2 regions of the Streptomyces sp. NPDC037421 genome follow, and region 2 is predicted to be linked to the other one. Evidence: predicted binding sites of a transcription regulator. Region 2 holds the regulator's gene; the other holds the start of a gene.

Region 1 (15,816 bases), on a different contig from region 2:
AGGGTGGACCGCTCGGTGAGGCGCTTGAGCTGGTCGTCGGCGGCCTTGACCTCGGGGCCGGTGACGGTGGCGGCGAGGGTCTGGCGTACGCCGGGCCGGGCGGCGCGCGCGAAGTCGTCGAGGGCCGCCTGTTCGCGTACGCGGGAGCGCTGGGCGGCGCCGGTGAGATCGTCGGCGGCGGCGGAGTTCGGGGGCTGCTCGGCGCGGGGGACGGCCAGGGCGGCGAGCAGCAGTCCGCGGGTGGCCGACGCCTGGTCCACGGCCTGGCCCAGGGGGGCCATGGGCCGGGTGACGGCGAGGGCGGCCTCGGCGCGGGGCGGGGTGAGTTCGGCGAGCCGGTCGCCGGGTGCGAGGAGTTCGGTGAGGAGTCCCGCGTAGGCCTGGTGCGCGGCGAGGGCGGTGCCCTTGCCGTCGACGGCTTCGGCGCGGACGGCCTTGACCCTGCCGAGGGCGCGGGCGAGTTCCGCGTCGGCCTCCGGCCGGAGCTCGGCGATCTGCCGGTCGGTGCGCGCGGTGCGCTCGTCGACGGGCGCCTTGGCGTTGCCGGGCCGGCCCTTGGCCGCGTACTCGACGACGGCGTCGCGCTCGTCGCCGAGGAGGTGGGCGAGGGTGAGGGCGTGCTGCGTCTGTTCCGCCAGGGTGACCAGGCGCTGGGAGTCGTTCAGTTCCCTCGTGGCGGAAACGACGGCGGGGGTGCCTGCCGCGAGGACGGTGAGTCCGGCGACTGCTACTCCGACCACCAGCCTGCTGCGGACGCGTACGCGCCGTCCTGCGTTGGCGGGTCCGTCGGCGCTGGCGGTGCCGTTCTTCCGAGACCGCTTCTTAGACACCGGTGCTCGCAATCCTGTACGTGTGCTCGTGCTCGTCTACTCGTGTGGCCGAGGTAACGGCCGGTCAACAAGTAAACGCCCCCTGCCCCCTCGTACCGCCTCAGACCTTCGCAGTGTGTTGGGAGGAGAGCCGCACATCGCCCACCCGGCCACTCGAAGGAGTGAACATCACGGAGGAGTGGCCGACCAACTCGGGCACCGCGTGTCAGGGGCCCGGCATGGACGGGCGGTTGAAAGAACGCGGCGGGCTTTGGCAATATGCCCGCCCACATTTCGCGGGGAGCGGGCGGGCGGGCCGTTCGGGCGGCCGGGTCCGCGGTTTGCGGCGTTGGTATGGACCTTCCGGCCTCCAGGGGGCCCCGGCGGGCAGAATGTCCGCATGCGCATCGACCTGGCCTCCGAACCCGGCAACCCGGAACACCCCAACCAGGACTGGGTGTCGGCGTCGGCACCTGCGTCGGGAGGCGGCGTCGTGATCGTCCTGGACGGGGTCACCCCGCCGCGCGGGGACGACGGATGCGTGCACGGAGTGCCCTGGTTCTCCACCCGGCTCGGCGGCCGATTGACCGAACTGTCCGGATCGCGGCGGGACATGCCCCTGGAGGGGGTCCTGGCCCGGGCGATCGCCGACACCGCCGACGCACACCGCGACACGTGTGACCTTTCTCACGCGCGGACCCCGCAGGCGACGGTGGTCATGGTCCGCTGGGACGAGTCGTACGTGGAGCACCTCGTGCTCTCGGATTCCGTGCTCCTGCTCCGCGGACCCGGCGGTGCGGTCACGCCGGTGCTGGACGACCGGCTGGACCGGGTGCCGGACGGGGTGCGCGGCTCGGTGGCGGCGACCGACGCGCTGCGCAACGCCGAGGGGGGCTTCTTCACGGCGGCCGCCGACCCGGCCGTGGCGGCCCGGGCCGTCACGGGTCGCACCCCGCGCGCGGAGGTGCTGGCGGTGGCCGCGCTCACGGACGGGGCGAGCCGCTGGACGGACACGTTCGGGGAGGGCGACTGGGCGGCCTGCCTGGACGTGCTGCGCAAGGAGGGCGCGCGGGGGCTGATCGGGCGGGTCCGGGCCGTGGAGTCGGACCCGCTGCGCCCGCCGGCCCGGTACAAGCGGCACGACGACGCCTCGGCGGTCTACGCGGAGCTCTGAGCCCCGCCCTCGGCCGCTACTCCTCGCCGGAGTTCAGCTGGTTGAGCAGTCTGGCCAGTTCCGCGACCTCGCCGCGGTCCCAGTCGGCCAGCTTGCGCATGTACTGCTCGCGCCGGGCTCCCCGTACGCGCAGGAACCGCTCCCGGCCCTCTTCCGTGAGGCCGACGAGGAAGGCACGGCCGTCGGCGGGGTCCGGCTCGCGGGCCACCAGGCCGAGCACCTCCAGGGCGCGCAGCTGCCGGCTCATGGTGGCCTTGCCGACGCCGAAGTAGGCGGCCAGCTCGGTGGCCCGCTGGCGTCCGGCGGCCTCCAGCCGGACCAGCAGCCCGTACGCGGCCGGCTCCAGCTCGGGATGCAGGGCGCGGGCCATCTCGCCCGAGGAGGCCCGGGCGCGCCGCAGGAAGACGGACAGCTCCCGCTCCAGGGCGAGGAACTCCTGGTCTTCGCTGCCGTGCACGCGCCGCTCCCATCCGTGGTGGGGCACACCGTGACACCCCTGTTCGGGACCAGTATTTCGCAGCGGGCGCGCCGAGGGCCCGGGGCCCCGCCGATCGGGGTCCCCGGGCCCTCAGCGGACCGTGCGCGCCTTCCGGATCAGGCGGCCTTGGTGAAGGACGCCACCGCCGGGGCGAGGGCGAGCTCCAGCACCTGGCGCACGTCCGTCACCGGGTGCACCTCCAGCCCCTCCAGCACCTCGCTCGGCACGTCGTCCAGGTCGGCCTCGTTCCGCTTCGGGATGATCACGGTGGTCAGCCCGGCCCGGTGCGCGGCGAGCAGCTTCTGCTTGACCCCGCCGATCGGGAGCACCCGGCCGGTGAGGGAGACCTCGCCGGTCATGGCCACGTCCGTGCGCACCTGGCGCCCGGACAGCAGGGACGCCAGCGCGGTGGTCATGGTGATGCCCGCGCTCGGTCCGTCCTTGGGGACGGCGCCCGCCGGGAAGTGGATGTGCACGCCCCGGTCCTTCAGGTCGGCGACCGGCAGTTCCAGCTCCGCGCCGTGCGAGCGCAGGAAGCTGAGGGCGATCTGCGCCGACTCCTTCATGACGTCGCCCAGCTGGCCCGTCAGGGTGAGCCCGGCGGCGCCGGTCTCCGGGTCGGCGAGGGAGGCCTCGACGAACAGGACGTCACCGCCGGCCCCGGTCACGGCGAGGCCGGTGGCCACGCCGGGGACCGCGGTACGCCGCTCCGCGGGGTCCTGCGCGGACTCCGGGACGTGGTGCGGCCGGCCGATCAGGCCGCGCAGCTCGCCCGCGCCGATGGTGAAGGGGAACTCGCGCTCGCCCAGTTCGTGCTGGGAGGCCACCTTGCGCAGCAGCCGCGCGATGGACCGTTCCAGGGTGCGCACGCCGGCCTCGCGGGTGTACTCCCCGGCGAGCTTGCGCAGCGCCCCCTCCTCCAGGGCCACCTCCTCGGCGGTCAGCCCGGCGCGCTCCAGCTGGCGGGGCAGCAGGTGGTCGCGGGCGATGACGACCTTCTCGTCCTCGGTGTAGCCGTCGAGGCGCACCAGCTCCATGCGGTCGGCGAGCGCTTCGGGGATGGCCTCCAGGACGTTGGCCGTGGCGAGGAAGACCACGTCGCTGAGGTCCAGCTCCACCTCCAGGTAGTGGTCCCGGAAGGTGTGGTTCTGCGCGGGGTCCAGGACCTCCAGCAGGGCGGCCGCCGGGTCGCCCCGGAAGTCGGAGCCGACCTTGTCGATCTCGTCGAGGAGCACGACCGGGTTCATCGACCCGGCCTCCTTGATCGCCCGCACGATGCGGCCGGGCAGGGCGCCGACGTAGGTGCGCCGGTGGCCGCGGACCTCGGCCTCGTCCCGTACGCCGCCGAGGGCGACGCGCACGAACTTCCGCCCCATGGCGTGGGCCACGCTAGAGCCGAGCGAGGTCTTGCCGACACCGGGCGGGCCCACGAGCGCGAGCACGGCACCCCCTCGGCGGCCCCCGACGACGCCCATCCCCCGCTCGCCGCGCCGCTTGCGCACGGCGAGGTACTCGGTGATGCGGTCCTTCACGTCGTTCAGCCCGGCGTGCTCGGCGTCGAGCACCGCCCGGGCGCCCTGGATGTCGTACTCGTCCTCGGTGCGCTCGTTCCAGGGCAGTTCCAGCACGGTGTCCAGCCAGGTGCGGATCCAGGAGCCCTCGGGGCTCTGGTCGCTGGCCCGCTCCAGCTTGTCGACCTCCTTGAGCGCGGCCTCCCGTACCTTCTCGGGCAGGTCGGCGGCCTCGACGCGGGCGCGGTAGTCGTCGGACTCCTCGCCCTCCTTCTCCCCGCCCAGCTCGCGCAGCTCCTTGCGGACGGCTTCCAGCTGGCGGCGGAGCAGGAACTCGCGCTGCTGCTTCTCGACGCCGTCCTGCACGTCCTTGGCGATGGACTCGGCGACGTCCTGTTCGGCGAGGTGGTCGGAGAGCGCCTTGACGGCGAGCCGGAGCCGGGCGACCGGGTCGGTGGTCTCCAGCAGTTCGACCTTCTGGGCCACGCTCAGGAACGGCGAGTACCCGGAGTTGTCGGCGAGGGCGGAGACCCCCTCGATCTGCTGCACCCGGTCCACGACCTGCCAGGCGCCGCGCTTCTTCAGCCAGCTGGTGGCGAGGGCCTTGTACTCCTTGACGAGCTCGGCGACCGCCCCGGGCAGCGGGTCGGGCACCTTCTCGTCGACGGTCTCCCCCTCGACCCAGAGCGCCGCCCCGGGTCCGGTGGTCCCGGCGCCGATCCGGACGCGGCCGCGCCCGCGGATCAGCGCCCCGGGATCGCCGTCGGAGAGCCGCCCGACCTGCTCGACGGTCCCCAGCACACCGATCCCGGCGTACTTCCCGTCGACCCGCGGCACGAGCAGCACCCGGGGCTTCCCGCTGCCCACCGCCGCCTGCGCCGCCTCGACGGCTCCGCGCACCTCGGCGTCGGACAGGTCCAGGGGAACGACCATCCCGGGCAGCACGACCTCGTCGTCGAGCGGCAGTACGGGCAGGGTGAGCGTTACGGACGTCGAAGCCATGATCTTCCCTCCGGCAGTGAAGTTGAGCTATGCCGACTCAATGCTTCTGCGCCCGGCAATGTTCCCCAACGCCCGTTCGCCGGGGGCGAACACCCCCGGCGGGCCCCTCGCAGCACCATGACGGCATGACAGACATACGACGGACCGTCAGCTCGGGCTCCCCGCTGGAACCCTGCATCGGCTTCTCCCGCGCGGTCCGCACGGGGCCCTACGTGGCGGTCGCCGGCACGGCGCCGATCGGGGACGACGGCTCCACCGTCGGCCCGGGCGACGTCCACGCGCAGACCGTGCGCTGCCTGGACATCGCGCAGCGGGCCCTGGAGGAGGCCGGCGCCTCGCTCGCCGATGTCGTGCGGACCCGGATCATGCTGACCGACATCACCACCTGGGAGGAGGCCGCACGGGCCCACGGCGAGCGCTTCGCCGCGATCCGCCCGGTGACGACCTTCGTCGAGGTGTCCCGCTTCATCGACCCGGCCTGGCTGGTGGAGGTGGAGGTCGACGCGGTGACGGCCTAGGTCCTGTCCGGGGAGGCCGCGAGGCGGATGTCGCCGGAGGCCGTGCGGACCGCGATGCGGGAAGGGGCGTCGGGGGCGTCCCCGAGGGTGATGTCCCGGTCGCCCGAGGCGGTGTCCGCGGACACCCGGTACGGGGCCTGCGGCGCCCTCAGGGTGACGTCGCCCGAGCTGGTGGTGACGGACACGGAGGCCGGGGCCTTGGCGAAGCCGACCGTGGAGTCCCCCGAGCTCGTACGGAACTCGAACTCCGGGCCGGACAGGTCGGCGGCCCTCAGGTCCCCGGAGGAGGTACGGACCTTCAGCGGGCCCGCGATCCGCTCGGCCCGGACGTCGCCGGAGGAGGATTCCAGCTCGGCGGACGCCACGCCGGTGACCGTGATGTCGCCGCTGCTGCTGCCGGCCTTGAGCCTCACCGAGGCCGGCACCTCCAGCCGGTAGTCCACCCAGCAGCCGTCCTCGTCGCCGCGGCAGCCGTCGGTGAAGCCCAGCACCCCGCCCGAGACCCGCTGCCCCGGCACGGGCGCGGTGTCGCCCCGGTAGTGCAGGATCCGGCGGACGGTGACCCCGGGACCGCTGCCCGGGGTCACCACCACCGACCCCCGCCGAAGACCCGTCAGGTCCACAGCCGTGACGGCCTCGGTGACGGTGGCGTCGGCCTCGGCGGTCTTCAGCCGGGCCTCGTCCACGAGGGAGCAGCCCGACAGCAGCAGGGCCGCGGCGGTGGCGGCGACGGTGACGCCGAGGGCGGTGCGGGAGAAGGTGTGGAGTGCCATGCCGAAGAGTCTGCCGAGCGGGGAGCGGGACCGCGCTGGTGCAGGTATCCGAACCCGGGGTGGGGCTAGCCCCACCCGCGTCAGGACCCCGTCACCACCGGCCGCAGCTCCGAGGGCAGACCCCACTCGCTCCACGAGCCGTCGTACACCGCGGTCTCCCCGTACCCCGCCAGGGTCGCCCCCAGCGCGAGCACGCAGGCCGTGACGCCCGAACCGCAGCTGAAGTAGAGCCGCTCCCGTTCCCCGGCCAACGCCCCGAAGGCCTCGCGGAGTTCCCCGGCCGGGCGCATCAGGCCGTCCGGTCCCCGGAGTTCGCCGAACGGCAGGTTCAGCGCGCCCGGCATGTGCCCGCCGCGCAGCCCGGGCCGGGGCTCGGGGGCGGTGCCGGCGAAGCGCTCGCGGGTCCGGGCGTCGAACACGGCCGCCGCCGGATCGGCGAGGGCCGCGGCGACGGTGTCGGCGTCCACCAGCAGCCCCGGGCGGGGCCGGGCGGTGAAGGAGCCGCGCGGGCCCTCGTACGCCGCCGCCTGCGCCTCGACGGGCAGCCCGGCGGCCGCCCACGCGGGCAGGCCCCCGTCCAGCACGGCCACCCGGTCGAAGCCCATCGCGCGCAGCATCCACCAGGCGCGGGCACTGGAGTAGATCCCGGCGCCGTCGTACACGACCACGGCATCGGCGTCATCGACCCCGAGCCCCCGCAGGGCCCCGGCGAAGTCCTCCGGCGAGGGCATGGTGTGCGGGGACGCCGCCGCGTGGTCGGAGAGGGCGCCGTCGAGGTCGAAGGGGCGCGCGGTGGGGATCCTCACGGGGGCCCGGCGGTGGGCCCCGACGGAGGCGTCGAACACCACGACGTCCCCGAGGTGTTCGGCGAGCCAGCCGCTGCCGACCAGGGGGCCGGGTATCTCGGGTACGGGCATGCGGGGCCTCCGGAGGCGGCGTCGGAAACGGTCTGCGGCCCATCCTGACCCATCCGCACGCGGGGCGGGGGCGGGGGCGGGGTCCGCCGGGAGGAACGGACAGGCCGCCCGGGACACACGACGACGGAGTCCAGCGGGCCCGCCTCACAGCCGGTGCCGAAACCCCGCCCCACCCACTCCCCGCCCCGCCGGAACCCCGTCTCAGCCGCACGTGCCCGGCCGCGCGTACACCGCCACGCGGGCCCCGCGCACCGGTGTCACCGAGCAGCGCTCGAACGCCTCCGCCAGCGCCTCGCGCTTCGCGGCCTCCCCCGGGTACCCGTCCAGCGGCTGGTCCGGCGGGTCCAGCAGGGCGATCACCCTCGGGGAGGCCAGGACCGCCGCCCGGACGGCGTCCGGCGGCAGCTCCGTGCCCTGGAGGGTGCGGGAGGCGGCCGGGCTCCGGGACAGGGCCACGTCGCGGACGGACCCGTACGCCCCGGGCGACGACAGCAGCCACTCCCGCCGCCTCGACGGCATGAACAGCACCGCGTCCCCCGGCCGGGCCCGCTCCCGCACCGCCGCGGCGACGGCGAGGGCGTCGTCCTTGCGCGCCTCCGGGGTCCGGAGCCACACCGACCACACCGCGAGGGGCACCAGCAGCACTCCCACCAGCACCCACGGCAGCGGCAGCGGCCCCCGCGCGCCCGCGAGCACCGCGAGGCCCGCCAGGGCGTAGAGGACGTACCGGTCGACGTACAGGGGGTGCACCAGCGACACCGCCATCAGCACCCCGGGCGGGAGCAGCGCCAGCGGTACGGCCACCCGTACGGCCTCCCGGCTGGGAACCCCCCGGGCCAGCAGGGCCACCGCCGCCGCCAGCACCCCGTACGCCGCCCAGTCCTGCCACGACGGCCGCCCCAGCCACCCCAGCTGCGCCGACGCCTGCCCCGCGCTGACCAGCGCCAGCGGCAGCAGCCCGGCGAGGACGGCCCCGGCCGCCCACCGCCAGCCCCGCGCCCGCCACGCGGCGAACGCGTGTGCCGGCAGGGCCAGTACGGCGAACTCGTGGAGCCAGCAGCCCAGCAGGAGCACCACCGCGTAGGCCGCCCACCGCTCGCGCAGCATCAGGTACGTCGCCCAGGCGACGGCTGCCGCGACCAGCGCGTACGAGCGCCCTTCCTGCGCGTAGGCCTGCACCGGCGGCAGCACGGCGTACGCGGTGCCCGCGGTCAGCGCGGCCCGCTCGCCCGCCAGCCGGTGCCCCACCGCTGCCACCCCGGCGGCGGCGAGGGCCGTGCCGGCCACGGACGGCAGCCGCAGTGCCCACAGGCCCCCGTCCCACAGGCCGAAGACCCCGTGCATCAGCAGGTAGTAGAGGCCGTGCACCGCGTCGACCTGCCCGAGCAGTTCCCACAGCCCGCCGAGGGGGCGGTGCGCCACCTGCCAGGTGGTGGACTCGTCGCGCCACATGCTCCCGCCGCCCGCGCCGCGCGGCAGGCCCCACAGCCCGAGGAGCACGGCGGTCAGCGGGGGCAGCGCGCGCCAGGGGGTGATGCGGCGGATGGCGGCCTCCGGGTGCCTTCGGTTGCGGGAGCGGGGACTCCATCCGTTGATCTTCGCCGGGTACCCCTGGCTCCGGCCAGGGGGTGAAAGCGATCCGTGCCGGACGGGAAATGATCGCCGTGGACCCCCGCGTTACCTCGAGGCGGTGCCCGCAGTGTGGGCATACTGCCAAGGAGAACCGGCCCGCGCAGGCGACCTTCCACTGCCAGGCGGGCCGGGCCGGTCCGCCGCGAAGCCGGACCGGCATGGCGGAAAGTCCCCTCATTCACGAGGGGGAGGAGTCACACTCGGTGTTCGGTCGGAAGTAAGCAGTTCCTGCGGAGGTGGGTGTGCAAGCGATCCGAGCGGCCGGGGCCGCGGCGGTGGTGCTGCTGGGCGCGGTGCTGGTCCTGGCCGGCTGCGGCGGCGGTTCCGGCGGGCCCCGGGAGGCGACGGCGGCGCCGGCGCCCACGGCGACGGCAACCCCGTCCGCGTCCGCGACCCCACCCGCGCCCACACCCGGGGCGACCGCACCCGGCACGCCCTCTCCGGCGGCGACGGCAACCGAGACCGCCGCCCGGACCCTCGTCCGCGTGACCCGTAGCGGGGGCTTCGCCGGCCAGACCCGGACCGTCCTCGTCAAGGGCGACGGCTCCTGGACCCTCCTCGACGGCAAGGCCCGCGACATGCGCTCCGGGAAGCTGGAGCCGCCCCGGCTGGAGGTCCTGCGCACCGCGCTGCGGGAGGCGGACTTCGCGCACCTGCCCCGGGTGGCGACGGCGGATCCGCCGGTCTACGACGGGTTCACGTACGCCTTCGTGCACGGCGGTTTCGAGGTCGCCGCTGACCAGACGGAGCTGGCTCCGGGGCTCCGCAAGGTGCTGGACGCGCTGCCCGGATTCGACGCGACGGGATGAATCTCTGATTCCGGATGACCCCGGCTCCTGTCCGAACCCCGCATAGCCGCAGGCCGGTGCCTCCTCTACGCTGCACCCCATCACGCGGGATCTTCAGGGGCGGGACATGGAACAGACACACACCACCCACAGCGTCGCCGCGGCCACCCCAGGTGCCCAGCGGCGCGTGCTCGTGGTCGAGGACGACCGCACCATCGCCGACGCCATCGCGGCCCGGCTGCGGGCCGAGGGGTTCCAGGTACAGACGGCGTACGACGGGCCTGCCGCGGTCGCGGCCGCCGAGAGCTGGCAGCCCGAGCTGCTGGTGCTGGACGTCATGCTGCCCGGCTTCGACGGGCTGGAGGTCTGCCGCCGGGTCCAGGCGCAGCGGCCGGTCCCGGTGCTGATGCTCACGGCCCGGGACGACGAGACCGACATGCTGGTCGGTCTCGGGGTCGGGGCCGACGACTACATGACGAAGCCGTTCTCGATGCGCGAGCTGGCAGCCCGGGTCCACGTACTGCTGCGCCGGGTGGAGCGGGCCACGATGGCCGCGACGGCTCCGCGCGGGGCGACGCTGCGTCTGGGCGACCTGGAGATCGACCACGCGCAGCGCAGGGTGCGGGTGCAGGCGGAGGACGTGCACCTGACGCCGACCGAGTTCGACCTGCTGGTGTGCCTGGCGGGGACGCCGCGCGCGGTGCTCTCGCGGGAGCAGCTGCTGGCGGAGGTGTGGGACTGGGCCGACGCGTCGGGGACCCGTACGGTCGACAGCCACATCAAGGCCCTGCGGCGGAAGATCGGCGCGGACCGGATCCGTACCGTCCACGGCGTCGGGTACGCCCTGGAGACCCCGGCGCAGGCGTGAGCGGCCCGCCGCGCGGGCCGGGTCTGCGGCCCTACTCGCCGTTCTCGATCAAAACGAAGCTGGGCACGCTCGTCGTGGTCTCGGTGTTCATCACCACGGGGCTGCTGCTGGTGGCCCTGCGCACGGCCACGGAGCTGCGGTTCATCACGGTCTTCTCGGTGATCGCCTCGATGCTGATCACCCAGTTCGTGGCGCACGGTCTGACGGCGCCGCTGGACGAGATGACGACGGTGGCGCGGGCGATCTCCCACGGGGACTACACGCGCCGCGTGCGGGGTGCCGGGCGCCGCGACGAGCTGGGCGATCTGGCTTCGACGATCAACAGGATGGCCGACGATCTGGAGGCCGAGGACAGACACCGTCGAGAGCTGGTCGCGAACGTCTCGCACGAGCTCCGCACTCCGATCGCGGCGTTGCGGGCGGTGCTGGAGAACGTGGTGGACGGGGTCTCGGAGGCCGATCCGGAGACCATGCGGACCATGCTGAAGCAGGCCGAGCGGCTGGGCCGGCTGGTGGACACCCTGCTGGACCTGTCGCGGGTGGACAACGGGGTGGTGCCGCTGAAGGCGCGCCGCTTCGAGGTGTGGCCGTACCTGTCGGGGGTGCTGAAGGAGTCGGGGCTGGCGGCCGCGGGGCGGCCGGGGCTTTCTTCCGGTTCGGGTGGGCACACCCGTAATGACGTGCATCTTCACCTGGACGTGCATCCTCCGGAGCTGACCGCGTACGCGGATGCGGAGCGGCTGCACCAGGTGGTGGCGAACCTGATCGACAACGCGGTGAAGCACAGTCCCGCGCACGGCCGGGTCACGGTCCGCGCCCGGGCCGCAGAGGCGCCGGGGAGCCTGGCCCTGGAGGTCGTGGACGAGGGTCCGGGGATCCCGGAGGCGGAGCGGCACCGGGTTTTCGAGCGGTTCAACCGGGGTTCCGCGGGCGGCGGGGACTCGGCCGGCGACGGGGGCACCGGTCTGGGGCTGGCCATCGCCCGCTGGGCCGTGGGCCTGCACGGGGGCCACATCGGCGTGGCCGAATCGTCACGGGGTTGCCGAATCCTTGTCACCCTTCCGGGCAGCTCACAGGTGCCGTCTTGACGTAGGGTTCGAGTGGGAAGGACATGATCTCGGCCACACGTGCCCGGGGTCGTCAGGGGTGCGAGGCCTAGGGGGTCGCAACCTGGCTGCCCCCTACCCGAACCACGCTTGTTTCCCGCCATTCCGATGGGTGAAACCCGCCGTTCGGTGTGACCTGCACGACGGAAGTCCCGCCCGGCCTGCATCACACGCCCTGGGAGGCGTAGCCTTTATCCCCGCTGTCCATACCTTGTGAAGCGGAAGAGGGCGGTTGCCGCCGTGTCGCCACAGTCCCCCAGTAACCCGAGCACCACGACCGACGCAGCAGAGGCCGGGAAGAACCCCGCCTCAGGCTTCGGCGCGAATGAGTGGCTCGTCGACGAGATCTATCAGCAGTACCTCCAGGACCCGAATTCGGTCGACCGGGCCTGGTGGGACTTCTTCGCCGACTACAAGCCGGGGGGCGCTGCCGCTCCGGTGAAGGCCGATGAAGCCATCAAGACCCCGACGACGGACGGCGCCTCCGCACAGGCCGCCACCGCCACCGCCGGGGTCCCCCAGGCCGTCGACGCCGCCACGGGGGCGGCGTCCGCCGCGCCCGCCGCCGCGCCCACACCTGTGTCAGCTCCTGCCCCTGCTCCTGCCACCCCCTCTGGTGCCCCTGCTGTGACTGTCACCTCCCAGGCCCCGGCCGCCGCACCGGCCGCGCCCGCCCCTCAGGCTCCGGCCGCCACCACCCCGGCTCAGAAGGCCGCGCCCGCCACCGGGGCCCCCGCCGGCCCCGAGCTGGTGACGCTCCGCGGCCCCGCCGCCGCAGTGGCCAAGAACATGAACGCCTCGCTGGAAGTGCCGACGGCCACGTCCGTCCGCGCCGTCCCGGTGAAGCTGCTGTTCGACAACCGCATCGTCATCAACAACCACCTCAAGCGCGCCCGCGGTGGGAAGATCTCCTTCACCCACCTCATCGGCTACGCGATGGTGCAGGCCATCAAGGCCATGCCGTCCATGAACCACTCCTTCGCGGAGAAGGACGGCAAGCCGACCCTGGTCAAGCCGGAGCACGTGAACTTCGGCCTCGCGATCGACCTCGTGAAGCCCAACGGCGACCGTCAGCTCGTCGTCGCCGGCATCAAGAAGGCCGAGACCCTCAACTTCTTCGAGTTCTGGCAGGCCTACGAGGACATCGTGCGCCGCGCCCGCGTCGGCAAGCTGACGATGGACGACTTCACCGGCGTCACCGTCTCGCTGACCAACCCCGGCGGCCTGGGCACCGTCCACTCCGTGCCCCGCCTGATGCCCGGACAGTCGGTCATCATGGGCGTCGGCTCCATGGACTACCCCGCCGAGTTCCAGGGCACCTCGCAGGACACCCTGAACAAGCTGGGCATCTCCAAGGTCATGACCCTGACCTCGACCTACGACCACCGGGTCATCCAGGGCGCGGCCTCCGGCGAGTTCCTGCGCATCGTCGCGAACCTCCTCCTCGGCGAGGACAAGTTCTACGACGACGTCTTCGAGTCGCTGCGCATCCCGTACGAGCCGGTCCGCTGGAACCGCGACATCGACGCCTCGCACGACGACGACGTCACGAAGGCCGCCCGCGTCTTCGAGCTGATCCACTCCTACCGGGTCCGCGGCCACGTCATGGCCGACACCGACCCGCTGGAGTACAAGCAGCGCAAGCACCCCGACCTCGACATCACCGAGCACGGCCTCACCCTGTGGGACCTGGAGCGCGAGTTCGCGGTCGGCGGCTTCTCCGGCAAGTCGATGATGAAGCTCCGCGACATCCTCGGCGTGCTGCGCGACTCGTACTGCCGCACCACCGGCGTCGAGTTCATGCACATCCAGGACCCGAAGCAGCGCCGCTGGATCCAGGACCGCATCGAGCGCCCGCACACCAAGCCGGAGCGCGAGGAGCAGCTGCGCATCCTGCGCCGCCTGAACGCGGCGGAGGCCTTCGAGACCTTCCTGCAGACGAAGTACGTCGGCCAGAAGCGCTTCTCCCTGGAGGGCGGCGAGTCCGTCATCCCGCTGCTCGACGCCGTCATCGACTCGGCCGCCGAGGCCCGCCTCGAAGAGGTCGTCATCGGCATGGCCCACCGCGGCCGCCTGAACGTCCTGGCGAACATCGTCGGCAAGTCGTACGCGCAGATCTTCCGCGAGTTCGAGGGCAACCTCGACCCGAAGTCCATGCACGGCTCCGGCGACGTCAAGTACCACCTGGGCGCCGAGGGCACCTTCACCGGCCTGGACGGGGAGCAGATCAAGGTCTCGCTCGTCGCCAACCCCTCCCACCTGGAGGCGGTGGACCCGGTCCTGGAGGGCGTCGCCCGCGCCAAGCAGGACGTCATCAACAAGGGCGGCACGGACTTCACCGTCCTGCCGCTGGCCCTGCACGGCGACGCGGCGTTCGCCGGCCAGGGTGTGGTCGCCGAGACGCTGAACATGTCGCAGCTGCGCGGCTACCGCACCGGCGGCACCGTCCACGTCGTGATCAACAACCAGGTCGGCTTCACCGCCGCCCCTGAGTCCTCGCGTTCCTCGATGTACGCGACCGACGTGGCCCGCATGATCGAGGCGCCGATCTTCCACGTGAACGGTGACGACCCGGAGGCCGTGGTCCGCGTCGCGCGGCTCGCCTTCGAGTTCCGCCAGGCGTTCAACAAGGACGTGGTCATCGACCTCATCTGCTACCGCCGCCGCGGCCACAACGAGTCCGACAACCCGGCGTTCACGCAGCCGCTGATGTACGACCTGATCGACAAGAAGCGCTCGGTGCGCAAGCTGTACACCGAGTCCCTCATCGGTCGCGGTGACATCACCCTGGAAGAGGCCGAGCAGGCGCTCCAGGACTTCCAGGGCCAGCTGGAGAAGGTCTTCGCGGAGGTCCGCGAGGCCGCCGCGCAGCCCGCGGTCGCCGCGCCGGCCCCGGCCCCGCAGGCCGACTTCCCGGTCGCCGTGAACACGGCGATCTCCCAGGACGTCGTCAAGCGGATCGCCGAGTCCCAGGTCAACATCCCCGAGGGCGTCACCGTCCACCCGCGTCTGCTGCCGCAGCTGCAGCGCCGCGCGGCGATGATCGACGACGGCACCATCGACTGGGGCATGGGCGAGACCCTGGCCTTCGGTTCGCTGCTGATGGAGGGCACCCCGGTCCGGCTGTCCGGCCAGGACTCCCGCCGCGGCACGTTCGGCCAGCGCCACGCGGTCCTCATCGACCGGGAGACCGGCGAGGACTACACGCCGCTGCTGTACCTGTCGGACGACCAGGCCCGCTACAACGTCTACGACTCGCTGCTCTCCGAGTACGCGGCCATGGGCTTCGAGTACGGCTACTCGCTGGCCCGTCCGGACGCGCTGGTGCTGTGGGAGGCCCAGTTCGGTGACTTCGTCAACGGCGCGCAGACCGTCGTCGACGAGTTCATCTCCTCGGCCGAGCAGAAGTGGGGCCAGACCTCCGGCGTCACGCTGCTGCTCCCGCACGGCTACGAGGGCCAGGGCCCGGACCACTCGTCCGCCCGCCCGGAGCGCTTCCTGCAGATGTGCGCGCAGGACAACATGACGGTCGCGATGCCGACCCTGCCGTCGAACTACTTCCACCTGCTGCGCTGGCAGGTCCACAACCCGCACCACAAGCCGCTGGTCGTCTTCACCCCGAAGTCGATGCTGCGTCTGAAGGCCGCGGCGTCGAAGGCGGAGGAGTTCACGACCGGTTCGTTCCGTCCGGTCATCGGCGACACCGCGGTGGACCCGAACGCGGTCCGCAAGGTCGTCTTCTGCGCGGGCAAGGTCTACTACGACCTGGAGGCCGAGCGGGAGAAGCGCGGCATCACGGACACCGCGATCATCCGCATCGAGCGTCTGTACCCGCTGCCGGGTGCGGAGCTGCAGGCGGAGATCGCCAAGTTCCCGAACGCGGCGAAGTACATCTGGGCGCAGGAGGAGCCGGCGAACCAGGGTGCGTGGCCGTTCATCGCGCTGAACCTGATCGACCACCTCGACCTGGCGGTCGGCGCGGACATCCCGGCGGGCGAGCGCCTGCGGCGCGTCTCGCGTCCGCACGGTTCTTCGCCGGCGGTGGGTTCCGCCAAGCGTCACCAGGCGGAGCAGCAGCTGCTGATGAACGAGGTCTTCGAGGCGTAGTCGCTGACGCGACCCGCACGGAGAAGGAAGGCCCGGCCCCCAGGTGGGGGGCCGGGCCTTCCGGCTTTCCCTCCGCTGCCGGGGTTGTCGCCAGGGCTAGGGCTGGGGTTCGAAGTCCCAGTAGGGGCGGGTT
Region 2 (13,685 bases):
AGCGCTGGAGCTCGTCGATCTCCACGGGCGAGGAGTCGATCTCCATGCGGAGCCGGGAGGCCGCCTCGTCGACGAGGTCGATGGCCTTGTCGGGCAGGAAGCGGGAGGTGATGTAGCGGTCGGAGAGGGTGGCGGCGGCGACGAGGGCGCTGTCGTTGATGACGACCTTGTGGTGGGCCTCGTAGCGGCCCTTGAGCCCGCGCAGGATCGCGATGGTGTCCTCGACGGTGGGCTCGGCGACCAGCACCTGCTGGAAGCGGCGCTCCAGGGCGGGGTCCTTCTCGATGCGCTCGCGGTACTCGTCCAGGGTGGTGGCGCCGACCATGCGCAGCTCGCCGCGGGCCAGCATGGGCTTGAGCATGTTGCCCGCGTCCATGGCGGAGTCCCCGCCGGCCCCGGCGCCGACGACGGTGTGCAGCTCGTCGATGAAGGTGATGATCTGGCCCTCGCTCGACTTGATCTCGGCGAGGACGGTCTTGAGCCGCTCCTCGAACTCGCCGCGGTACTTGGCGCCGGCCACCATCGCGCCGAGGTCGAGGGAGACGAGCCGCTTGCCCTTGAGGGACTCGGGGACGTCGCCCTTGACGATGCGCTGGGCCAGGCCCTCGACGACGGCGGTCTTGCCGACGCCGGGCTCGCCGATGAGCACCGGGTTGTTCTTGGTGCGGCGGGAGAGGACCTGGACGACGCGCCGGATCTCGTGGTCGCGTCCGATGACGGGGTCGAGCTTGCCGTCGCGGGCGGCGGCGGTGAAGTCGGTGCCGAACTTCTCCAGGGCCTTGTACTGGCCCTCGGGGTCGGGGGTGGTCACCCGCCGTGCTCCTCGTGCGTTCTGGAAGGCGTCCAGCAGCTTCTTCGCCGTGGCGCCCTGGGCGGAAAGGACCTCACCGGCCGGTCCGCCCTTGGCGGCGATGGCGATGAGGAGGTGTTCGGTGGAGAGGTACTCGTCGCCGAGGCGGCCGGCCTGGGAGTCGGCCTCGGCCAGTACGGCGAGCAGGTCGCGGCTGGGCTGCGGGGGCGCGACGGTGGAGCCGGTGACGCTGGGCAGGGCGGCGAGCAGCCGCTCCGCCCCGGCGCGGACGGCGGCCTGGTCGGCGTCGGTGGCGACCAGCAGGTCGATGACGTTCTCGTTGTCCTCGCCGGCGAGCAGCGCCAGCAGGAGGTGCGCGGGGGTCAGGTCGGCGTGGCCGTCCTTGACGGCCCTGCTCGTGGCCGCGTTCAGGGCGTCGCGGCTCTTGTTGGTCAGCTCGGCGTCCACTCTCGGTTTCTCCTCTCCGGCGGGCGTACGTGACGCGTCGCACCCGGCTGGGCGGGTGCGGACTCTGACAGATTCAGCATCTGCAAAGTTGAGTCTATTCCACTCAAGCCTCCGCTCGGGGCCATTCTCCCGCCGGATCCGGCGGGTACGCGGGCGTACGCTTCGGCCCATGTCCCATGACGTACTCAACCCGACGCCCGAGTACCTCGCCTTCTGGCGGGAGCGGCACGTCTGCACCCTGACCACCCCCCGCCCGGACGGTACGCCGCACGTGGTGCCCGTCGGGGTGACCTACGACCCGGAGGCCGGGGTGGCGCGGGTGATCAGCAACAAGCACAGCAAGAAGGTCCGCAACGTCCTGGCGGCGGCCGGGGGCGGCGCGCGGGTGGCGGTCTGCCAGATGGAGGGCAGGCGCTGGGCCACCCTGGAGGGGCGCGCGGTGATCCGTACGGACGAGGCGTCGGTCGCCGAGGCCGTGACGCGCTACGCGGAGCGGTACGGGCGGATGCCCTCGCCCAACCCGGACCGGGTGGTCCTGGAGATCACCCTCGACCGGGCCATGGGCCGGGCCTGAGCCCCCGGGGCGGACCTGGAGGGACCTTCGAGCGTTCCTCCGCGGATCCCCCGGCGATTGTCCGGTTCAACCACTGGACGCGGACATCACAACGGCGCCATCGTGGTCAGGTCCACGATGGCGCCGTTGTGTGGGGGTAGCACCTGGAGCGATCTGCAACGACGGGGGAATCGCCTCAGGCACTGCGGGGGGTGGCGGTGGTGATATCGGGCTCGAAGAGCTGGTGGTCACGCTGGTCGAGGTTGACGAAGACCATGCCGTACCGCACTTCGCAGCGGACGGGCTGCGGTGCGCCCCGGGGGCGGCGCAGACAGCGGTAGGCGCGGACGTCCTCGTCCTCCTCGCGCACGACGACGATCGGCTGGCCGAAAAGGGTGACCATCAACGAGTCGCCGGCGTAGGGGATCGCCGTGGCGAGGTCGATGAACTGCCACCCGGAGCGGTACGCGGATGCCATTTCGCGGCGGAAGTCGCGGTCGTCGGGGGTCATCAGGAGGCCTTCGCAGGGGCCGTGTCCCAGCCGAGGTCCGCAGGACCCGAGTTCCAGCCGAGATCGCTCTTGCCTATGGACTCGACGTGCGCGGCGGCACTCGCCTGAGCACTTCCCGCGTCGCCGCCGTTGCCGGCTACGACTGCTCCAATGACCGCAACGACGGAGAAAACAACGGCAAGCGCCGAGCGAAGCATTCTCTTATACATGGTCGGCTTCGTCCTCACTTGATGGAATCCTCTCCCCCGCACTGACAGACGATGGCTCATTCAGGCACGTCAGTGCCACAGGGACGATGCATCATGTTCTTACATGTTCAGGACCCTGGGGGGTGGAGATTTGACAAGAAACGAGACAAACCCGACACATCCCCACCCCGTCACGGCGATGTGCAGCGAGGGCGCGCGACTGTACGCGGCGGCCCTGAGCACCGGCCGCGTCGCGCGCGGCGAGGTCCAGAACGCCCCCTGCCTGCTCGAATTCGCACTCCTGCGACCCGACCCGGATGACGCCAACCAGTTGCGCGCGGTTCCCCCGTCCGTCGCCCTGGCCCAGCGGCTCCATCCCCTCGAACGCGAGATCCAGGAACGCAGGCGCACCGCCGTAGATCTCACCGATGCATTCGAGCCGTTCCTCACCATCAGCGCCCAGAGCCCCTCCAACACCCACGCCATCACGGTCCTGGAGGGGATCGACCAGATCAACGCCGCCCTCGACCTGGCCACCGCCGAGTGCCATACCGAGGCCCTGACCGTCCAGCCGGGCGGCGCGCGGCCGACCTTCATCCTCAGCGAGGCCCTGGAGCGCGCCACGCCGCTGATCGACCGCGGGGTGAGCATCCGGACGCTCTACCAGCACACGGTGCGGCACAGCCAGGGGACGCTCGCCTACGTGGACCGGATCTCCACGGGGAAGGTCGAGATCCGCACGCTGGAGGAGCTGATAGAGCGTCTCATGATCTTCGACCGCACGGTGGCCTTCATCCCCGCCAGCGACGACCGCCGGGTGGCCCTGGAGCTGCGGCACCCGGGGCTGGTGGACTACCTCATCAAGGTCTTCGAACAACTCTGGCGCAGAGCCGTGCCGTTGGGCGACGAGGTCACTTATACGCACAACCCGGATGGTATCTCCGGAGTGCAACGTTCCATCGCACAGCTGCTGATCGAGGGCCACGTGGACGAGGCCATCGCCCGCCGGCTGGGAATGAACGTACGCACCTGCCGCGCGCACATCGCGAAGCTGGCCGCCGCCCTGGGCAGCGGCAGCAGGGCCCAACTCGGCTACCTCATCGCCCAGTCCGGGATCCTGCACGGCTCGAACCCGGCGCAGCTCCCCGAAGGCTGACAGGAGCCCGCAGGCGGCCGCCAGGAGCCCCCCGACGCGCGGAAGGCCCCGCCGGGGCCCCTCCTGTGCGGGAGGGGCCCGACGGGGCCTTCACGGCGCGTGGGTCAGTCGCCCGGGCGCTTGGTGGGGCGCCAGACGACCAGCGCGTTGCCCGGCACCGGCGGCTGGTACGGGACCAGGTCGCGGCGGTACGAGGCGTGCACCTGGGCCTCGCGGGCCTGGAGGGCGGCGGCCGCCCCGTCCACGGCGGCGGACAGCTCGGCCACGCGCTGCTGGAGCGCGGCCACCTGGTTCTCCAGTTCGATGATCCGCTTGATCCCGGCCAGGTTGATGCCCTCGTCCTGGGACAGCTGCTGCACCGTGCGGAGCAGTTCGATGTCCCTGGCCGAATACCGCCGGCCGCGGCCGGCCGTACGGTCCGGGGAGACCAGACCGAGGCGGTCGTACTGGCGCAGGGTCTGCGGATGCAGGCCCGAGAGCTGGGCGGCCACCGAGATCACGTAGACCGGGGTCTCGTCGGTGAGCTGATAGGCCCCCTCGCCGAAGCGGGGCTGTCGTCGGCGGCCGTCCATGTCATGCTCCCTTCGCGGACTCGAACAGGAGGGCGCGCGGGTCCTCGGCCCCGGTCGCGTCCCGGTACAGCTCCAGGGCCTCGCGGGCCTTGTCGGACAGCTCCGCCGGAACCGCGACCTCCACCGTGACGAGCAGGTCGCCGCGGGTGCCGTCCTTGCGGACCGCGCCCTTGCCCCGGGCCCGCATGGTGCGGCCGCCGGGGGTGCCCGGGGGGAGCTTCAGGGTGACCGGGGGGCCGCCCAGGGTCGGCACCTTGATCTCGGCGCCCAGGACGGCCTCGGCGAAGGTCACCGGGACCGTCACCGTGAGGTTGTCGCCCTTGCGGCCGAACACCGGGTGGGTGCCGACGTGCACCACCACGTACAGGTCACCCGCCGGGCCGCCGCGCTCGCCCGGAGCGCCCTTGCCGCGCAGCCGGATCCGCTGGCCGTCGGAGACGCCCGCCGGGATCCGGACCTGCATGGTGCGGGAGGACTTGGCGCGCCCGCTGCCCTTGCAGACCTCGCAGGGGTTCTCCGCGATCAGGCCGCGGCCCTTGCAGTCCGCGCAGGGGTCGGTCAGCGAGAAGCCGCCGCCGCTGCCCCGGGAGACCTGGCCGGTGCCGACGCAGGTCGGGCACACCCTGGGGGTGCCGTTCGTGTCGCCGGTGCCCGAACAGGCCTTGCAGGGGGCCTGCGAGGACATCCGCAGCGGCACGGTCGCGCCGTCCACGGCCTCCGTGAAGGAGAGCGTGACCTCCGACTCGACGTCCTGGCCGCGGCGCGGCTGGGTGCGGGTGCCCGCACCGGCGCCGGCGCCGCGGTTGAACAGCCCGCCGAAGACGTCGCCCAGGCCACCGCCGAAGCCGCCCTGGCCGCCCTGCTGCGTACCGCCGAACAGGTCGCCCAGGTCGAAGTTGAACGAGCCGCCGCCCGGGCCGGGGCGGAAGCCGCCGTTCCCGAACAGCGCGCGGGCCTCGTCGTACTCCTTGCGCTTCTTGGCGTCGCCGAGGATGTCGTTCGCCTCGGAGATCTCCTTGAAGCGCTCCTCGGCCGAGGTGTCGCCCTTGTTGGCGTCCGGGTGGAACTCGCGGGCGAGCTTCCGGTACGCCTTCTTGATCTCGGCCTCGGTGGCGTCCTTCGGGACACCGAGGACCTTGTAGTAGTCCTTCTCGACGAAGTCCTTCGTGCTCATCCCCGGTGTCCCTCCTCTCGGATCCCTACATGGTGTCCGTCAGCCCTTGTCGGGGGCATCCGTGTCCTTGTCGGACGGCGTGTCGCCGTCACCGGACTCGGACTTCGCTGCGGGTGCCGCGCCCGGCTGGGGCTCGGCCACCGCGACCCGCGCGGGGCGGATCGTGCGCTCGCCGATCCGGTACCCCGGCTGCAGGATCGCCACGCAGGTCGTCTCGGTGACGTCCGGCGCGTACGAGTGCATCAGGGCCTCGTGGATCGTCGGGTCGAAGGGCTCGCCCTCCTTGCCGAACTGCTGCAGCCCCATCTTGGCGGCGGCGGTCTCCAGCGACTCGGCCACCGACTTGAAGCCGCCGACCAGCTCGCCGTGCTCCCGGGCCCGGCCGATGTCGTCCAGGGTCGGGAGGAGCTCCGTCAGCAGGCTCGCGACCGCGATCTCCTTGACGGCGACCCGGTCCCGCTCCACGCGGCGACGGTAGTTCTGGTACTCGGCCTGGAGCCGCTGGAGGTCCGCGGTGCGCTCGCCGAGCGCGGTACGGGCCTGGTCCAGCTGCGCCAGCAGGGCCACATCCTGAGCCTTGTCCCCGGCCGGGGCCGCCTCGTCCTCCTCCTTGGAGGAGTCGGCGGCCTTCGGCTCCGCGTCGTCAGCGCCGGCGCCGGTGGGGACTTCGGGCTTCTCCTCGAAACCCGGGGTCTCCTCCGACATCAGGCAGCGCCGCCCTTCGGCTTCTCGTCGTCGACGATCTCGGCGTCGACGACGTCGTCGTCGGCCTTGGCCTGGCCCGCGTCACCCGCGCCGCCGGCGGCCTGGGCGGCCTGCGCGTCGGCGTAGATGGCCTGGCCGAGCTTCTGGCTGACCGCGGCGAGCTTCTCCGTCGCGGTGCGGATCTCGGCGGTGTCCTCGCCCTTGAGCTTGTCCTTCAGCTCGGTGACGGCCGTCTCGACCTCGGTCTTGACCTCGGCCGGGACCTTCTCCGCGTTGTCCGCGAGGAACTTCTCCGTCTGGTAGACGAGCTGCTCGCCCTGGTTGCGGGACTCGGCGGCCTCCTTGCGGCGCAGGTCCTCGTCCGCGTACTGCTCGGCCTCCTGGCGCATGCGGTCGACCTCGTCCTTGCCGAGCGAGGAGCCGCCGGTGACGGTCATCTTCTGCTCCTTGCCCGTGCCAAGGTCCTTGGCCGTGACGTGCATGATGCCGTTCGCGTCGATGTCGAAGGAGACCTCGATCTGCGGGACGCCGCGCGGGGCCGGCGGCAGGCCCGTCAGCTCGAACATGCCGAGCTTCTTGTTGTACGCCGCGATCTCGCGCTCGCCCTGGTAGACCTGGATCTGCACGGACGGCTGGTTGTCCTCGGCCGTCGTGAAGATCTCCGACCGCTTGGTCGGGATGGTCGTGTTGCGCTCGATGAGCTTGGTCATGATGCCGCCCTTGGTCTCGATGCCGAGGGACAGCGGGGTCACGTCGAGGAGCAGGACGTCCTTGACCTCACCCTTGAGCACACCGGCCTGGAGGGTGGCGCCGATGGCGACGACCTCGTCCGGGTTGACGCCCTTGTTGGCGTCCTGACCGCCGGTGAGCTCCTTGACGAGCTCGGCGACGGCCGGCATGCGGGTGGAGCCGCCGACCAGGACCACGTGGTCGATCTCGGACAGCGCGATGCCGGCGTCCTTGATGACGTTGTGGAACGGGGTCTTGCAGCGGTCGAGCAGGTCCGCGGTCAGCTGCTGGAACTGGGCGCGGGTGAGCTTCTCGTCCAGGTGCAGCGGGCCCTCGGCGGAGGCCGTGATGTACGGCAGGTTGATCGAGGTCTCCGTGGAGGAGGACAGCTCGATCTTCGCCTTCTCGGCGGCCTCGCGCAGGCGCTGGAGCGCCATCTTGTCCTTGGACAGGTCGACGCCGTGGCCGTTGGCGAACTGCTTCACCAGGTAGTCGACGACGCGCTGGTCCCAGTCGTCGCCACCGAGGTGGTTGTCACCGTTGGTGGCCTTGACCTCGACGACACCGTCGCCGATCTCCAGGAGCGACACGTCGAAGGTGCCGCCGCCGAGGTCGAAGACGAGAATGGTCTGGTCGTCCTTGTCGAGGCCGTACGCCAGGGCGGCGGCGGTCGGCTCGTTGACGATGCGCAGGACGTTCAGGCCGGCGATCTCGCCGGCCTCCTTCGTCGCCTGGCGCTCGGAGTCGTTGAAGTAGGCAGGAACGGTGATGACCGCGTCCGTGACCTTCTCGCCCAGGTACGCCTCGGCGTCGCGCTTCAGCTTCTGCAGGATGAAGGCGCTCATCTGCTGCGGGTTGAAGTCCTTGCCATCCAGGTTGATCTTCCAGTCAGTGCCCATGTGGCGCTTGACGGAGCGGATGGTCCGGTCAACGTTCGTGACCGCCTGGCGCTTGGCCACCTCGCCGACGAGGACCTCGCCGTTCTTGGCGAAGGCGACGACGGACGGCGTGGTCCTGGCACCCTCGGCGTTGGTGATGACGGTGGGCTCGCCGCCTTCGAGAACGCTGACGACGGAGTTAGTGGTGCCCAGGTCGATGCCGACCGCACGTGCCATTTCGATTCCTCCAGCTGACTTGAGTGGAACAGGCTCAAGAATGCCGTAACGCCGCCCTGGCGTCAACAGAGGTGAGTCGAGGGCGCTCAACCTTTAGGCTGCGCTTACGCTCAGGGGAACCCCGGCCCCCCGCCGGCGGTCGAGGCGCGGGGGCCGGGGCCGAGGCGGCCGGGCCGCACCCGAACGGGTACCCGGCGCAGCTCGCGGCCGCGCGGCGCGGCAGGGGCGCCAGGGGCTTCCGGCACGGTGCTGGCATGCGTCTGCCGCACCCCCTCACCGCCCGGCCAGGGCCACGACCGCCGGCCAAGCGGGTGTTCGACCTGATCGGCGCGGTGGCCCTGCTGGCGGTGGCGGCCCTCCCGCTGCTGCTGACCGCCGCCCTGCTGTACGCGGCGACCCGCGCGCGGGTCCTCGTGCGGGAGCCCGCGCTCGGGCTCGGCGGGCGGCCGTTCCGCGCCTGGCGGCTGCGCACCGAGGACGCGGGGCGGGCGGGCGCGCTGGTGCGGCGGTGCGCACTGGAGGGGCTTCCTCGGCTGCTCAACGTGGCGCGCGGCGAGATGTCGCTGGTCGGGCCGCGCCCTGAGGCCCGTACCGACCACCCGGAACGGCTGCTCGTACGTCCCGGAATGACCGGATTGTGGCAGGTCAGCGCGCGTTCCGACCTCCCCTGGGAGGAGATGGCCCTGCTGGACCGGCACTATGTGGAGAGCCATTGGCTGGGGATGGATCTCGCGATCCTCGCGCAGACCCCTCGGGCGGCCTACCGACAGAGGCATGCCTGAGCGACACAGATCACCGCACGCTCACCTACAGTGCGGCGCGGGAACTGGGTAACCTCAAGCCTTGACTCAATAAGTTACCGCTTAGTAAGTCCCGCCCGAGGAGCCCTCCCATGCAACTCGCCGCGATCATCGTGTCGCTGGTCCTGACCGTGGTCGGCGTCGCGCTGATCGCCCGAGCCGTGGCGCAGATCTACCGGTTCGTGAAGCTCGGCCAACCCGTACCGGCGGGCAGCCGCACGGACCGCCCGAAGGACCGAACGATCACCCTGGTCAAGGAGTTCCTCGGCCACACCCGGATGAACCGGTGGGGCATCGTCGGCTTCGCGCACTGGTTCGTCGCGATCGGCTTCCTGACGCTGCCGCCCACCCTGGTGCAGGCCTTCGGCCAGCTCTTCCAGGCGGACTGGCTGCTGCCGATCGTCGGCGACTTCCTGCCCTTCGAGCTCTACACCGAGTTCATCGGCGTGATGACGGTCGTCGGCATCGTCGTCCTGATGGTGATCCGCCTGCTCAACCTTCCCTCGCGGGCCGGTCGCAAGTCGCGCTTCGCCGGCTCGAAGGCCTGGCAGGCGTACTTCGTCGAGTACGTCATCCTCACCATCGGCCTCGCGATCCTCGCGCTGCGCGGCCTCGAGGGCGCGATCCACGGCGTGGAGTCCTACGAGCCGGCGTACTTCGCCTCGTACCCGCTGGTGCTGGCCTTCAAGGGGCTCTCGTTCAGCGGTATCCAGAACGCCATCTACTTCACCGCGATGGTGAAGATCAGCGTCTCCTTCATCTGGATGATCACGGTCTCGCTCAACACCAACATGGGTGTGGCCTGGCACCGCTTCCTCGGCTTCCCGAACATCTGGTTCAAGCGCAACGCCGACGGTTCGACGGCGCTCGGCGCCCTCCAGCCGATGACCTCGGGCGGCAAGGAGATCGACTTCGAGGAGCCCGGCGAGGACGACGTCTTCGGCGTCTCCCAGGTCGAGCAGTTCTCCTGGAAGGGCATCCTCGACTTCTCCACCTGCACCGAGTGCGGCCGCTGCCAGTCGCAGTGCCCCGCCTGGAACACCGGCAAGCCGCTGTCCCCGAAGCTCCTGATCATGTCGCTGCGCGACCACGCGCACGCGAAGGCCCCGTACCTGCTCGCGGGCGGCGGCAAGGACATGGAGGGCAACGAGAAGGCCACGGCGGAACAGCTGGCCGGCGTCCCGGCGGCGGCCCTGGCCGAGGCGGAGCGTCCGCTGATCGGCACGGCCGAGGAGAACGGCGTCATCGACCCGGACGTGCTGTGGTCCTGCACGACCTGCGGTGCGTGCGTGGAGCAGTGCCCGGTCGACATCGAGCACATCGACCACATCGTCGACATGCGCCGCTACCAGGTGATGATCGAGAGCGCGTTCCCGTCGGAGGCGGGCACGATGCTCAAGAACCTGGAGAAGAAGGGCAACCCCTGGGGCCTGGCCAAGAAGCAGCGCGTGGAGTGGACGAAGGAGGTCGACTTCGAGGTCCCGATCATCGGGAAGGACGCGGAGGACCTCTCGGAGTTCGACTACCTGTACTGGGTCGGCTGCGCGGGCGCCCTGGAGGACCGGGCGAAGAAGACCACGAAGGCCTTCGCGGAGCTGCTCAACATCGCGGGCGTCAAGTTCGCGATCATGGGCGGCGACGAGAAGTGCACCGGTGACTCGCCGCGCCGCCTGGGCAACGAGCCGCTGTTCCAGCAGCTGGGCCAGGAGAACGTGGCCATGCTGAACATGGCGTTCGGCGAGGACGACGACGACCCGTCGACGAAGAAGCCGAAGTCCGCGAAGCGGATCGTCTCCACCTGCCCGCACTGCTTCAACACCATCGCGAACGAGTACCCGCAGCTGGGCGGCGAGTACGAGGTCATCCACCACACGCAGCTGCTCCAGCACCTGATCGACGAGGGCCGCCTCACGCCGGTCACGCCGGTCGACGGCCTGATCACGTACCACGACCCGTGCTACCTGGGCCGGCACAACAAGGTCTACACGCCGCCGCGCGAGATCATGTCCGCCGTGCCGGGCCTGCGTCAGCAGGAGATGCACCGCCACAAGGAGCGGGGCTTCTGCTGTGGCGCCGGCGGTGCGCGGATGTGGATGGAGGAGCGGATCGGCAAGCGCATCAACAACGAGCGCGTCGACGAGGCCCTGTCCCTGAACCCGGACATCGTCTCCACCGCCTGCCCCTTCTGCCTCGTGATGCTCACCGACTCGGTGAACGGCAAGAAGAACGACGGCCAGGCGAAGGAATCCGTCCAGGTCGTGGACGTGGCGCAGCTGCTGCTGGAGTCGGTGAAGGCACCGGAGCCGACGGAGGAGGAGCTCGCGGCACTGGCGGCGGAGGCCGAAGCCGCCGAAGCCGCTGCCGCTGCGGAAGCCGAGGCGAAGGCGGCTGCGGAAGCCGAGGCGAAGGCGGCTGCGGAAGCCGAGGCGAAGGCGGCTGCGGAAGCCGAGGCGAAGGCCAAGGCGGAAGCCGAAGCCAAGGCCAAGGCAGCTGCCGCTGCGGAGGCGAAGGCCAAGGAAGAGGCGGAGGCCAAGGCAGCCGCTGAGGCTGCCGCTGAGGCGAAGCCGGAGGAAGACGCCGAAGACGAGGCCGAGGCGCCCGAGGCGGAGGCGACGGCCGACGACAAGGCAGAGGCCGACGCTCCGGCCGAGGAAGAGGCTCCGGCCAAGGCAGAGGCTCCGGCCAAGGCAGAGGCCGAGGCGGCGCCGAAGGCCGACTCCGAGCCGAAGGCCGACGACGAGCCCGCCGCGGAGACCGAGGCTGCCGACGAGGCGCCTGCGGCGGAGCCCGAGGCGGACGCCGAGCCCGAGGCGGAGGCTCCGGCCGAGCCCGAGCCCGAGGCGGAGGCTCCGGCCGAGGCCGAGCCCGAGGCGGAGGCTCCGGCCGAGCCCGAGGCCAAGGCGGACGCTCCCACTGAGACCGAGACCGAGGCCGACAACGAGGTCAAGGACGAGGCTCCCGCCGAGACCGACGGCAAGGGCGAGGCGAAGCCCGAGGCGGCCAAGTAGTCACGGGCCGAACACGGCAGTGAGAACGGCCGGTCCCCCACGGGGGGCCGGCCGTTCCGCGTATCCGCGCGCGTCGGGGGGTCAGTCGCTGGTGCGGTTCCGGCGGAGCATCGCGAAGCCGAGGCCCGCCGCGCCCGCCGCGGCCATGCCGCCGCCCGCGGCCAGCAGCAGCGGGGTGTCGGCCTGCGGGGCGGGGACCCCCTGGGCGCCGGCGTTCACGCCGCCCTTCGGGACGACCCGCTCGGACTTCGACGGCTCCGTCTTCACGTCCGTCTTCACGTCCGCCTTCGTCGTCACCTTCGCCGGCTTCTCCGCCTTGTACTGCTCGATCAGCTTGCCGGTGGAGAAGTCGTACACCCAGCTGTCCCCGCCCCCCTTGCCGTCGATGACGACGAACTTGACGCGCTTCCCGTCCTGGACGAGCTTGTACGTCCAGCCGTCGTTCAGCACGCTCGGGTTCTTCAGGTCGATCGCGCCGAGGACGTTCCCGTTCGGCATGGAGATCTCGGCGCGCTTGCCCTTCGGGCCGTCGACCAGCCGCGCGATCCGCCCGTCCGGCATGGTGATCCGTACCGAGGTCTCCTTCTTGACCTGCGGCTTCGGCTTCTCGGCCGGCTTCTCGGCGGGCTTGCGGGAGCCGCCCTCGATCCACGAGGTGACGGTGCCGTCCGGCTGGAGGACGACGTGCAGGCCGTTGTTCTGCCCGTACGCCGGCCTGCCGTTCCTGCTGACCAGGGTGTCCAGCTTCGTGCCGCCGGCGAAGACATCGGCCGCGAAGTGGCCGTCGCCGAGCTTGTAGACCTTGGCGACCGACCCGTCGGCCAGCCTCACGGTGGTGACGTACGCCCGGCCCTTCGACGGCTTCTCGACGGGCTTCTCGGACGGCTTCACGGACGGCTCGACAGACGGGTCGACGGACGGGTCCACCGCCGGCTGCTCGACCCCCGGCAGCACCTCGGGTTCCGGCACCGTCGGCGAGTCCGCGAAGGCGGACCCGACGGGCAGTGCCAGCACGGCGGCGGCGCCGGTGAGGACTGCGGCGGTACGAAGGGTGGTGCTGCGGCGGGTACGGCGCATGTCTTGGGTTTCCGTTCTGGTTCGTGACTCCGTGGCGGCGACACTCCCGAAGCTACGGACCCGATACGTACGCATTCCGTCGGCTGCGTAACGAACCACCACAGAAGCCCCCGCAACCGTGTAAATCACCCTCCCCCGGCTTCCCCTAGGGGATGTCACAGGTCAGCCGCAAAGGCCGCCCGTTCCGGTGGCCCGGCCACGGCCGCCCGGCGGAGCAGGTACTTTCGATCACGTGGCTGGATTCAGGATCGGACGCGGCAGGGACGACAACCACCCTCCGCAGCAACCCCCGCACACCCCGCGGCAGCAGCCGTACGGTCAGCAGCAGCAAGCGCCGTACGGTCATCAGCCCTACCCGCCCGCCGGCCCGCCGCCGCAGCAGCACTGGCCGGCCCAGGGCGGCGCGGGCGACCACGGCGAGCCGGAGTACTTCGACCCGTACGGCCAGCAGGCGCAGCCGGGCCGGCAGGGCCAGTACTCCCAGCCGCACCCGCACCCGCAGCCGCCGCAGGACCCGTACGCGGGCCAGCACGGGGCCTCGTACGCGAACGACCCGGGGTACACCCAGGCCTTCTCGGTCGGCGAGGACCCGTACGGCCAGGGCGCGACGTACCAGGCGGGCGCGGCCCCCGCGGCCCCCGCCGGGCCGCGGCTGCACTGGAAGGACCTGCTGCGCGGCATCGTGCTGCGGCCGGGACCGACCTTCCTCCAGATGCGCGACTACCCCGTCTGGGGCCCGGCGCTGGTCGTGACCTTCGTCTACGGCATGCTCGCGGTCTTCGGCTTCGACAAGGCCCGCGAGGACGCCATCAAGGCGACCCTCACCCAGGTGATCCCGA

Evidence for each region. The regulator HspR, encoded in region 2, represses chaperone genes until heat shock. The targets are predictions, from matches to a motif close to TTGAGNNNNNNNNNCTCAA.
Region 1: the regulator HspR is predicted to act here: its motif matches at 4,997-5,015, upstream of lon (endopeptidase La).

The regions. Positions count from the first base shown of each region.
Region 1 is NZ_JBVJWV010000017.1:128,039-143,854, reverse strand. Features, by position in the region: gene ACZ7IF_RS23970 (sensor histidine kinase) at 1-830, opposite strand, end outside; gene ACZ7IF_RS23965 (hypothetical protein) at 1,210-1,983, shown strand; gene ACZ7IF_RS23960 (MarR family winged helix-turn-helix transcriptional regulator) at 2,000-2,440, opposite strand; gene lon (endopeptidase La) at 2,578-4,974, opposite strand; gene ACZ7IF_RS23950 (RidA family protein) at 5,100-5,492, shown strand; gene ACZ7IF_RS23945 (DUF4097 family beta strand repeat-containing protein) at 5,489-6,265, opposite strand; gene ACZ7IF_RS23940 (sulfurtransferase) at 6,346-7,182, opposite strand; gene ACZ7IF_RS23935 (glycosyltransferase family 39 protein) at 7,384-8,682, opposite strand; gene ACZ7IF_RS23930 (zinc ribbon domain-containing protein) at 8,811-9,035, shown strand; gene ACZ7IF_RS23925 (hypothetical protein) at 9,057-9,623, shown strand; gene ACZ7IF_RS23920 (response regulator transcription factor) at 9,730-10,470, shown strand; gene ACZ7IF_RS23915 (HAMP domain-containing sensor histidine kinase) at 10,467-11,558, shown strand; gene ACZ7IF_RS23910 (multifunctional oxoglutarate decarboxylase/oxoglutarate dehydrogenase thiamine pyrophosphate-binding subunit/dihydrolipoyllysine-residue succinyltransferase subunit) at 11,817-15,683, shown strand; gene fxsT (FxSxx-COOH system tetratricopeptide repeat protein) at 15,780-15,816, opposite strand, start outside.
Region 2 is NZ_JBVJWV010000008.1:86,117-99,801, forward strand. Features, by position in the region: gene clpB (ATP-dependent chaperone ClpB) at 1-1,258, opposite strand, end outside; gene ACZ7IF_RS14640 (pyridoxamine 5'-phosphate oxidase family protein) at 1,428-1,832, shown strand; gene ACZ7IF_RS14645 (Rieske (2Fe-2S) protein) at 2,008-2,322, opposite strand; gene ACZ7IF_RS14650 (helix-turn-helix transcriptional regulator) at 2,635-3,666, shown strand; gene ACZ7IF_RS14655 (heat shock protein transcriptional repressor HspR) at 3,771-4,238, opposite strand; gene dnaJ (molecular chaperone DnaJ) at 4,240-5,412, opposite strand; gene grpE (nucleotide exchange factor GrpE) at 5,452-6,117, opposite strand; gene dnaK (molecular chaperone DnaK) at 6,117-7,961, opposite strand; gene ACZ7IF_RS14675 (sugar transferase) at 8,216-8,743, shown strand; gene ACZ7IF_RS14680 (heterodisulfide reductase-related iron-sulfur binding cluster) at 8,854-11,769, shown strand; gene ACZ7IF_RS14685 (hypothetical protein) at 11,851-12,846, opposite strand; gene ACZ7IF_RS14690 (Yip1 family protein) at 13,079-13,685, shown strand, end outside.